DNA from 2 places in the Stutzerimonas sp. KH-1 genome. Region 1 is predicted to be linked to the other one. Evidence: predicted binding sites of a transcription regulator. Region 1 holds the regulator's gene; the other holds the start of a gene.
What was found. The regulator sigma-54, encoded in region 1, starts transcription at its own class of promoters, with help from an activator protein. The targets are predictions, from matches to a motif close to ANTGGCATNNANNTTGCTNT.
Positions count from the first base shown of each region.

Region 2: the regulator sigma-54 is predicted to act here: its motif matches at 2,186-2,205, upstream of ACX1DW_RS03315 (flagellar hook-length control protein FliK).

Region 1 is NZ_CM137011.1:2,533,301-2,538,757, reverse strand. It holds gene pmbA (metalloprotease PmbA) at 1-406, shown strand, start outside; gene ACX1DW_RS12305 (HPr family phosphocarrier protein) at 454-726, opposite strand; gene rapZ (RNase adapter RapZ) at 740-1,597, opposite strand; gene ptsN (PTS IIA-like nitrogen regulatory protein PtsN) at 1,613-2,077, opposite strand; gene hpf (ribosome hibernation-promoting factor, HPF/YfiA family) at 2,087-2,395, opposite strand; gene ACX1DW_RS12285 (RNA polymerase factor sigma-54) at 2,469-3,977, opposite strand; gene lptB (LPS export ABC transporter ATP-binding protein) at 4,125-4,850, opposite strand; gene lptA (lipopolysaccharide transport periplasmic protein LptA) at 4,850-5,395, opposite strand; gene lptC (LPS export ABC transporter periplasmic protein LptC) at 5,382-5,457, opposite strand, start outside.
Region 2 is NZ_CM137011.1:665,477-670,933, forward strand. It holds gene ACX1DW_RS03305 (ATP-binding SpoIIE family protein phosphatase) at 1-1,688, shown strand, start outside; gene ACX1DW_RS03310 (Hpt domain-containing protein) at 1,717-2,067, shown strand; gene ACX1DW_RS03315 (flagellar hook-length control protein FliK) at 2,241-3,476, shown strand; gene fliL (flagellar basal body-associated protein FliL) at 3,710-4,243, shown strand; gene fliM (flagellar motor switch protein FliM) at 4,257-5,228, shown strand; gene fliN (flagellar motor switch protein FliN) at 5,269-5,457, shown strand, end outside.

The DNA.
Region 1 (5,457 bases):
ACCCTTCGTTGAGGGGGGGCGCCTCCTGTCCTACGTGCTATCGACCTACTCGGGACGCAAGCTTGGCATGCCGAGCACGGCCAACGCCGGCGGCGTGCACAACCTGTTCGTCAGTCACGGCGACGAGGATCAGGCGGCACTGATCCGTCAGATGGGGCGCGGGCTGCTGGTAACGGAACTGATGGGGCAGGGGCTGAATCTTGTGACCGGGGATTACTCGCGCGGTGCAGGCGGCTACTGGGTCGAGAATGGCGAGATTCAGTTCCCGGTGCAGGAAGTGACTATCGCCGGCAACCTGCGTGACATGTTCCGTCAGATCGTCGCGGTAGGTTGTGATATCGAGACGCGTGGCAATGTGCGCACCGGCTCGGTGCTGATCGAGCGGATGACGGTGGCGGGCAAGTAGCCTCGCCCAGCCGGCGTGGTCATCATCCGCGCCGGCCGCTCGAGGCCTTATTCGCCTTCTTCGAAATAATCGTCAATCAGTGCGACCAGGGCTGCCAGGGCTTCGTGCTCCTGCTCGCCTTCGGTGTGCAGGTGCAGAGTCGAGCCCTTGCTGGCGGCAAGCATCATGACCGCCATGATGCTCTTGCCGTCCACCAGCGTGGCCGGGCAGCGGCCGACACGGACGGCACACGGATAGCGGTTGGCAACGCCGACGAACTTGGCCGCCGCGCGCGCATGCAGACCGAGCTTGTTGATGATGGTGACTTCGCGGGCAGGCATGGGGCAGGTATTCCTAGGCGAGGTCCCGGTGACGGACCTGCAGATTCTTCAGCGGCTCCCTGAGCGCTTGGCCCAGGCGCTCAGCCAGATAAACCGAGCGATGATGGCCGCCGGTACAGCCGATGGCGATGGTTACGTATGCGCGGTTGCTGGCGGCGAAGCGGGGCAGCCATTTGCTCAGGTAGGCATGGATGTCCTGAAACATCTCCTCTACGTCGGGCTGGGCGGTCAGATAGTCGATGACCGGTTGATCGAGCCCGGAGAAGTCGCGCAGCTCGGCTTTCCAGTAGGGGTTGGGCAGGCAGCGCACATCGAACACCAGGTCGGCGTCGACCGGCATGCCGCGCTTGAAACCGAACGACTCGATGAGGAATGCGGTGCCGGGTTCGGGTCTGTTCAGCAGGCGCAGCTTCAGGACGTCGCGCAGCTGATAGAGATTCAGGTGCGTGGTGTCGATCTTCAGGTCGGCATGGTCGATGATGGCTGCCAATAGCAGCTCCTCGTCGCGGATAGCCTCGGCGAGGGAGCGGTTCTCGTTGGTCAGCGGATGACGTCGGCGGGTTTCCGAGAACCGCTTGAGCAGGGTTTCGTCGTCCGCGTCCAGATACAGCACGTCGCACTGGATATGCCTGGCGCGAACCTCTTCGAGCAGCTCCGGAAAACGCTTCAGTTGACTGGGCAGGTTGCGCGCATCGATGGAAACGGCGACCTGCGGATGCAGCAGCTCGGTGTGCAGCAGCGCGCGCTCGGCAAGCTCGGGAAGCAGGCCCGCCGGCAGGTTGTCGATGCAGTAGAAACCGTTGTCTTCGAGCACGTTCAGCGCGGTGCTCTTGCCCGAGCCCGAACGGCCACTGACGATGATCAGCCGCATCTGGCCCCCACTCCGCTAGGCGCCATTCTGGACGTCGACGACGACCTGATAGAGGCTCTCATTGGTCGGCGCCTGGCGCAGTCGCTGGCGCACCTCTTCACGGTCAAGCATGCTGGCGATCTGGCGCAGCAGCTCGAGGTGCTCGTCGGTGGCCGCTTCCGGTACCAGCAAGACGAACAGCAGGTCTACCGGCGCGCCGTCGATGGCGTCGAAGTCCACCGGCGTTTCGAGCCGCAGCACGGCACTCAGCGGGGCGTTACAGCCGACCATGCGGCAGTGAGGGATGGCGATGCCGTTGCCAAATCCGGTCGATCCCAGCTTCTCGCGGGCAATCAGGCTTTCGAATATGGTCTGGGAGTCGAGGTCTGTGAGGTCCTGGGCGATGACCTTGGCGATCTGTTCCAGGACGCGTTTCTTGCTACCGCCCGGGACGTTCACCAGGGAACGTCCGGGGGTCAGGATGTTTTCGAGTCGGATCATGTCTGGGAGTCAGCGGGAGATGGCGCCCTGGGTATGGTCGAGCTGCTTTTCCTTGTGCTTGATCAGCTGGCGATCGAGCTTGTCGACCAGCAGGTCGACGGCAGCATACATGTCTTCGTGTTCCGAGTTGGCGACCACTTCGCGGCCAGCGACATGCAGCGTCGCTTCGGCTTTCTGCTTGAGCTTCTCGACCTGCAGGATCACCTGGACGCTGATGATGCGGTCGAAATGACGGGCAAGCCGATCGAACTTCTCCTCGATGTAGTCACGCAGGGCATTGGTTACTTCCAGATGAACACCGCTGATATTGACTTGCATACTGCTATCTCCTTTGCCTTGTGCGAAGAGCAGGTCCGAAGCCCTGCCGCCGGGACGTTTCGGCCTTGGCCGATCACAGTAATCGTTTGCGCTCGCTGGATGGCGCGATACCGAGCGACTCCCGGTATTTGGCGACTGTGCGGCGGGCTACCTGAATGCCCTGCGCTTCCAGTAAACCAGCGATCTTGCTGTCGCTCAACGGCTTTTTCTGGTTTTCCGCCGCCACCAGCTTCTTGATGATCGCGCGGATCGCGGTGGACGAGCATTCCCCGCCTTCTGCCGTGCTGACGTGGCTGGAGAAGAAGTACTTGAGTTCGTAGATGCCGCGCGGTGTGTGCATGTATTTCTGGGTCGTCACGCGCGAAATGGTCGACTCGTGCATGCCCACCGCTTCGGCGATGTCGTGCAGCACCAGCGGTTTCATGGCCTCGTCACCATGCTCGAGAAATGCACGCTGGTGCTCGACGATCTGCGTGGCGACCTTCATCAGCGTTTCATTGCGGCTGAGCAGGCTCTTGATGAACCAGCGTGCTTCCTGCAGCTGGTTGCGCATGAAGGTGTTGTCGGCACTGGAATCGGCACGTTTGACGAAGCTGGCGTACTGCGCATTGACGCGCAGGCGTGGCATGGCGTCCTGGTTCAGCTCTACCAGCCAACGGTCGTTGTGCTTGCGGACGATCACGTCAGGCACCACATATTCCGGCTCGCTCGCTTCGATCTGAGAACCCGGGCGCGGGTTGAGCGTCTGGATCAGCTCGATCACCTGGCGTAGCTCGTCCTCCTTGAGCTTCATCCGGCGCATCAGCAGGTTGTAGTCGCGGCTGCCGAGGACATCCAGGTAATCGCTGGCCAAACGCTGCGCTTCGCTCAACCAGGGGGTGCGCTCGGGCAGCTGACGCAGTTGCAGCAGCAGGCATTCGCGCAGATCGCGCGCGCCGATCCCGGCGGGTTCGAACTGCTGGATGCGGTGCAGCACGACTTCGACTTCGTCGAGTTCGATCTCCAGTTCTGGGTCGAACGAGTCGGTGATTTCCTCGAGCGACTCTTCGAGATAGCCCTGATCGTTGATGCAGTCGATCAGCGTGGTGGCGATCAGTCGATCGGTATCGCTCATCGGCGCGAGATTGAGTTGCCAGAGCAGGTGGCTCTGCAGGCTGACGCCAGATGACGTGCGGCTGGTGAAGTCCCACTCGTCATCATCGTTGCTGGGCAGGCTGCTGGCGCTGGTCTGGTAGATGTCCTCCCAGGCGGTGTCGACCGGCAGCTCGCTGGGAATGCGTTCACCCCAGTCAGCGTCATCGAGGCTTTCGCTGCCGTGCGATGGCTCGTCGTAGGTGCTGTCCTGTGTGGCGCTTTTCTCGCTGGTGGCCTCAGCTGGGCGGTCAGCAGCTTCGGCCATCGGGTCGGAGCTGTCGAAGTCGTCGCCGTCTTCCTCGCGCTCGAGCATGGGATTCGAATCCAGCGCTTCCTGGATCTCCTGTTGCAGATCGAGGGTGGATAGCTGGAGGAGGCGTATGGCCTGTTGCAGCTGCGGTGTCATCGTCAGCTGCTGGCCCATCTTCAGGACTAGCGATGGTTTCATGGCAGAGGACTTCAAACCTTTTATGCCGGCGCAACCGCGCCCGTTCCGACATGTGGCGCGCCAGGCGCCAACAGAAAGCAAATTATATGCCTGCCGAGGAAGCCTTTGCCTAGGGCCGATTTGCCGAGCTGCGCAAAAAAAACGGCTCTACAGACGGAATTCGTGGCCCAGATAGACTTCCTTGACCAGTTGGTTGCTCAGGATTGTTTGGGCGTCGCCCTCGGCGATCAGCTGGCCATCGTTGACGATGTAGGCGGTTTCGCAGATGTCCAGGGTTTCACGGACATTGTGGTCGGTGATCAGTACGCCGATGCCCTTGGCCTTGAGGTGGTGGATGATCTGTTTGATGTCGCCCACCGATATCGGATCGACGCCAGCGAAGGGTTCGTCGAGGAGGATGAATTTGGGCGCAGTAGCCAGCGCACGGGCGATCTCCACGCGGCGACGCTCGCCGCCGGACAGGCTCATGCCGAGGCTGTTGCGGATATGGTTGATGTGGAACTCCTGCAGCAGGCCTTCCAGCGCCTGCTGGCGGCCGCTACGGTCCAGATCCTTGCGGGTCTCGAGAATCGCCATGATGTTGTCGGCGACCGAGAGCTTGCGGAAGATCGAGGCCTCCTGCGGCAGATAGCCGATCCCGGCGCGCGCGCGACCGTGCATCGGCAGATGGGTCACGTCGTTCTGATCGATCAGTACTCGACCCTGGTCGGCATTCACCAGGCCGACGATCATGTAGAAGCAGGTGGTCTTGCCAGCCCCGTTGGGGCCGAGCAGGCCGACGATCTGCCCACTTTCGATGGACAGGCTGACATCACGGACGACCTGGCGGCTCTTGTAGCTCTTGGCCAGATGCTGGGCTTTGAGGACGGCCATTACTCCGCCTGCTCCGCTGCCTGCCCGTTCTTGCGCGGCTGGATGACCATGTCCACACGTGGGCGCGGCGTGGTCACATCGGCGTTGGTGGCGCGGCCAGCATTGACGATCTGGCGACGGGTGTCATAGACGATCTTCTCGCCTTCGAAGGTGTTGCCTTCCTGAACGACCTTGGCCTGATCGATGAGCACGATCCGCTCGTTGGCGGCGAAGTACTGGATGGTCAGGCCGTAGGCTTTGACGATTTCCTTGTCCGCCGCAGGCTTCTGCTCGTAGTAGGCCGGTTTGCCGATGGAGGTGAAGACTTCGACGTCGCCGTTCTCGTCCTGAGTGATGGTCACCGTGTCGCCGGTGATCTTCATCGTGCCCTGGGTGATGACCACGTCGCCGCGGTAGACCGCCACGCCCTGTCGGTCGTCCAGCTCGGCGGTGTCGGCTTGAACGCGGATTGGCTGTTCACGGTCCTCGGGAAGCGCCCACGCGCTGGCGCCTAGCCAGAATGCGCTCAAACCGAGCAGGAGGGGGAGAGTCTTAACGCAGCTCATGCTGGCCTCTTACGTTGGACAGCAGGAGCATCCTGCCGTCATCCATGTACGCTTTCATGCCG
Region 2 (5,457 bases), 1.9 Mb from region 1:
CCATGGGGCTGTCGATCCTGATCGCCGAGGACAGCCCGGTCGATCGGATGCTGCTTTCGACCATCGTCGCCAAGCAGGGGCATCGCGTGCTCACCGCCGCCGATGGTCTTGAAGCGGTACAGCTGTTCGAGCGGGAGAAACCGCAGCTGGTGCTCATGGACGCGCTGATGCCGGTGATGGATGGCTTCGAGGCGGCCCGGCGCATCAAGCAGTTGGCCGGCGATGAGCTGGTGCCGATCATCTTCCTGACTTCGCTGACCGAGCATCAGGCGCTGGTCAGTTGCCTTGAGGCAGGGGGTGACGACTTTATCGCCAAGCCCTACAACCCGATCATTCTCGAAGCGAAGATCCAGGCCATGCATCGCCTGCGCCGTCTGCAGGCGACAGTGCTTGAGCAGCGCGATCTGATCGTCCGGCGCAACCAGCAGCTGCTCGACGAGCATCGCGCGGCCAAGGCAATCTTCGACAAGGTTGCCCATGCTGGCTGTCTCAGCGCGCCTAACATCCGTTACCGACAATCACCCCAGGCGCTGTTCAACGGCGATCTGCTGCTGGCCGCGCAGGCGCCGGCAGGCCAGATGTTCGTTCTGCTCGGTGATTTCACCGGCCATGGACTGCCAGCGGCGATCGGCGCCATGCCGCTGGCGGAAACCTTCTATGGCATGACCGCCAAGGGCCATTCGAGCAACGACATCCTTCGCGAGATGAATGCCAAGCTCAAACAGATCCTGCCGGTGGAGATGTTCTGCTGCGCAACGCTGCTGGACATCGACCCCAAGCAGGGGCGTTTACGCGTGTGGAACGGCGGTCTTCCTGATGGCTACCTGATTTCGGCGGATGGTCGGCAGACCCCGCTGGTGTCACGGCATCTACCGCTGGGCGTCGTCTCGGCTGCGAAGCTGGATGACAAGTTCGAACACTATCCTGTGGCGCCGGGCGATCGGCTTCTGCTGCTTTCCGATGGGGTCGTGGAGAGCCGCAATGCCGACGACGAGCTGTTCGGTGAGCAGCGTCTGCTGGCCGCCCTGGCTGCCAACCGCGATCCGTCGCGGTTGTTCGACGAGATCGAGCAGGCGCTGCTCGACTTTCATGGCCAGCCCCACGACGATTTGAGCCTGGTCGAGGTCGTGGTCAGCGACGAGGCGGTGCCGATGCCGCTGGCGGCGCCGGTTTCGGCAAGTCGTGTACGTCCAATGGACTGGTCGTTTCGGATCGAACTGCGCGCCGACAGCCTGCGTGGCGGCAATCCGCTGCCCTCCGTGCTGCAGGTTCTCTTGCAGGTCAACCAGCTGCGTCCGCGAGCCGGTCAGATCTATACAGTGCTTGGCGAACTCTATTCCAATGCGCTGGAGCACGGCGTGCTGGGGCTCGATTCGACCCTCAAGTGCGATGGGGACGGCTTCAAGCGCTACTACGAGTTGCGTCAGCAGCGTTTGCAGACGCTTGCCGAGGGCCATGTGCACCTCGAGCTGAGCATCAAGACCGGGCCGCAGGGCGGACGATTGCGGGTCGCTATCAGCGACAGCGGCAGCGGGTTCGATGTGGCCCGGGCATTGCGGCTCGGGCTCGGCCGAGACCAGTTCAGTGGGCGCGGCTTGCACCTGGTGCGCGAGCTGAGCGATGGGTTCGAGTGGCGGCCGGACGGGCGAGGTCTGAGCGTAGAGTTCAGCTGGCCGCCTGAGGCATAATCCGGCCCTTTGAATCAGGAGTGTCCCGGTGACCAACACTCATCTCGATAGTGCCGTGCTCGCCACGCTGCAGGACGTGATGGAGGGTGAGTACCCGGCGCTGCTGGATACCTTCCTGACCGATTCCGAGGAGCGCGTCCGGCTGCTTCGCCAGGCGCTGCATTCGGATCAGAGCGAGTCACTGCGGCGTGCCGCGCATAGCTTCAAGGGCAGCTGCAGCAACATGGGCGCGACTTTGCTCGCCGAGCTTTGCCAGCAATTGGAGAGTGCCGCCCGCAATGAGCGGCTGGAGGATGCGCCGGCGCTGCTAGCGTCCATCGAGCGCGAGTTCGCCATCATCGGCATCCTGTTCCGCGCTGAGCGACAGCGTTACGGCTGAGCAGACGACTTTCTGGCGCTGTTCGGTCAAGTGGCGGTCGGAGGACTCTCAGTCCGCGCGGTAGCGTAAGTCGCGCTGCCGGTGGACCCTGGTCGCGCTCTGGGCGCCTCCCTCACGTCCTGGCCCAGAAATTGCTCTGTCACGCTCACGATCATTCGTGGCGGACTCATTCCATGGCTGTTACCCCCGACCTGCTGCTCAAGACCCCCACCGTCGATGTGCGTCCCAAGGCTTCGGCAAAAGCGCCGGACACGCCGCGCGAGAGCCGCGACGGCGGCGCAGCGAGCTTTTCCGACGTCTACGCACGGGAGCGCCAGACCCGGCCGACCGAGCGCGCCGAACGTGGCGATTCGTCTCGCGACAAACCTGTCGATGAAAAAGGCGAGGCAAAAGCGGCAGAGGCGAGCGGTGACGAAAAGCCGGCGGTTGCCGAAAGCGGCAATGCCTTGCCTGCCGCAAGCGAATCGGACGAGGTGCCGGAGGCCGAACTGGATCCGCTGCTGATGCTGGGCCTTGGCGGCCAGTCCGTCGCGCCGAGCGAGATTCAGCCAATCGGCGAAGTTCAGCCAGAGACCCTGCTCTCCGGATTGCCGGCCGTGCAGGGGCTGGTCAGTGATGACGGCGAGCTCGCCGAGCCGTCCATGACCAGCACGGGCTTGGTGAGCGATGAGCCGGTGGGGATGCAGAAAGCGGCCGCGCAACTGCACGATCCGCTGGCCCAGGCACAGCTCAAGGCCGACAACGATGATGGCTTCGCCAATGCGTTGCTGGCTGGCAGCGAGTCGCTCGAAGATGCGGAGACAGAGCTGAAACTGACAGCCGAGGAGCTGCTGGAAACGATTGATGCGCCCAAGGAGAGTCGGGCCTCGAGCCTTGGCGAGTCTGCCGCCGCCCGGGTCAATCCGTTGAGCCAGGCGATCGCGCAGCAGATTCAGCAGGCCCAGCGACCGGCGCTGGTGCCGGGACAGCCGGTCCAGGTGCAGCAATCCGGCTGGAGCGAGGCCGTGGTGGATCGGGTGATGTGGATGTCCAGCCAGAACCTGAAATCGGCTGAGATTCAGCTCGACCCCGCGGAACTTGGACGCATGGAAGTGCGTATCGAAATGACCAAGGACCAGGCGCAGGTCACTTTCCTCAGTCCTCACGCTGGCGTACGTGACGCGCTTGAAGGACAGATGCAGCGTTTGCGCGAAATGTTCAACCAGCAGGGTATGAGCCTGATGGACGTCAATGTCTCCGATCAGTCGCTGGCGCGCGGCTGGCAGGGCGGGGCGGACGGCGGTTCGTCGAGGGGCGGCTCCTCCGGTGCGTCCGATATGGCTATCGAGGACGATCAGCAGAGCGGTATCAGCGAGATTTCGAGTACCCGCACCGGTGGCGATCGCGGCCTGGTCGACTACTACGCCTGAGTCTTGTTGCCTCCACTCCGGCGCGTCCAGCATCGGGGTGCGCCGGTTTTCCGCCGTCTGTCTGGATAGCCGTCGCGGCCCGTTGCGGTCGCCGTGACTGCAGCCTTTTCCTGATACCTTTTCGCTAATGGCGAACGACATACCCTAGCGCGCTGGCGTCGGCACGTTGGCACAGCTGTTGCTCCTAACTTCGCACAATCGGGTCGAAACGCTGTTGATGACGGATATTTGGCATGGCTAAGAAACAGGCTCCACCGGTAGTGCCGCCAACCGGGCCGGAAGCGCCTCAGGCAAGCAAAGGGAAGCTGAAACTCATTCTGGTGATCGTGGTCGCCATGTTGGTGGCTGTGGGGCTTTCGATCGGCGGTACGCTTTACTTCATGAGCAAGGGTGATGGCCTGGACAGTGACAAGGCGGAAGAAGCCCCAGCCACCGCTTCGGGTAAGCAGCCGGCGATCTATGAGGTGCTGATGCCGGCCTTCGTGGTCAACTACAGCCACAAGGGGCGGCAGCGGTATATGCAGGTGAGCATCGCGCTGATGTCGCGGGACCAGGCCGCTCTGGATGCGCTGAAGGTGCATATGCCGTTGCTGCGTAACCGGCTGGTGATGCTGTTCTCCAGTCAGGATTTCGAGGCGCTGAAAACGCCGGTAGGCAAGGAAATGCTGCGTCAGCAGGCCACTGCCAGCGTGCAGGAACTGGCGCAGAAGGAAATCGGCAAACTTGCCGTCGAGCAAGTGCTGTTCACCAACTTCGTATTGCAATAGAAGGCTGCCGCAGATGGCTGTTCAAGACCTGCTCTCGCAAGACGAGATCGATGCGCTCCTGCATGGGGTCGACGACGGTCTGGTGGATACCGAAAGCGATTCCGAGCCGGGGTCCATCAAGAGCTACGACCTGACCAGTCAGGATCGCATCGTGCGCGGGCGCATGCCCACGCTGGAAATGATCAACGAACGTTTCGCCCGTTATACCCGCATCAGCATGTTCAACCTGCTGCGGCGTTCGGCCGATGTCTCGGTCGGTGGCGTCCAGGTGATGAAGTTCGGCGAGTACGTGCACTCGCTGTACGTGCCGACCAGCCTCAACCTGGTGAAGATGAAGCCGTTGCGTGGCACGGCGCTGTTCATTCTCGACGCCAAGCTGGTGTTCAAGCTGGTGGACAACTTCTTCGGTGGCGACGGCCGCCACGCCAAGATCGAGGGCCGCGAATTTACCCCGACCGAGCTGCGCGTGGTGCGCATGGTGCTGGATCAGGCCTTCGCCGATCTGAAAGAAGCCTGGCACGCGGTGCTGGACGTCAACTTCGAGTACGTCAACTCGGAAGTGAACCCGGCGCTGGCCAACATCGTCAGCCCCAGCGAGGTGGTGGTGGTTTCCACCTTCCATATCGAGCTGGACAGTGGCGGCGGCGATCTGCACGTGACCATGCCTTATTCGATGATCGAGCCTATTCGCGAGATGCTCGATGCCGGCTTCCAGTCGGATGTCAGCGACCAGGACGAGCGCTGGGTCAAGGCGCTGCGCGAGGACATTCTCGACGTCAACGTGCCGCTGGGGGCCACCGTCGTGCGCCGCCAGCTCAAGTTGCGCGACATCCTCAACATGCAGCCAGGGGACGTCATTCCCGTGGAAATGCCGGAAGACATGATCATGCGTGCCAATGGCATGCCGGCCTTCAAGGTCAAGCTGGGTGCCCACAAGGGCAACCTGGCACTGCAGGTGCTGGAGCCCGTGGTTCGCCCACGCTGACTCCGCCCTTTACTCAATTCGAGCCGTTCGAGGACTAGCGATGGCAGACGAACACGACAATACATCCCCAGAGGAGCAGGCGCTGGCCGACGAGTGGGCCGCGGCCCTGGCCGAAGCCGGCGATGCCAGCCAGGACGATATCGATGCGCTGCTGAACCAGGGGCCGGCAGCGGCGGCGCCTGCCGCACCGACTGCGCCGCGCGCACCGCTGGAGGATTTCGCCAGTGCG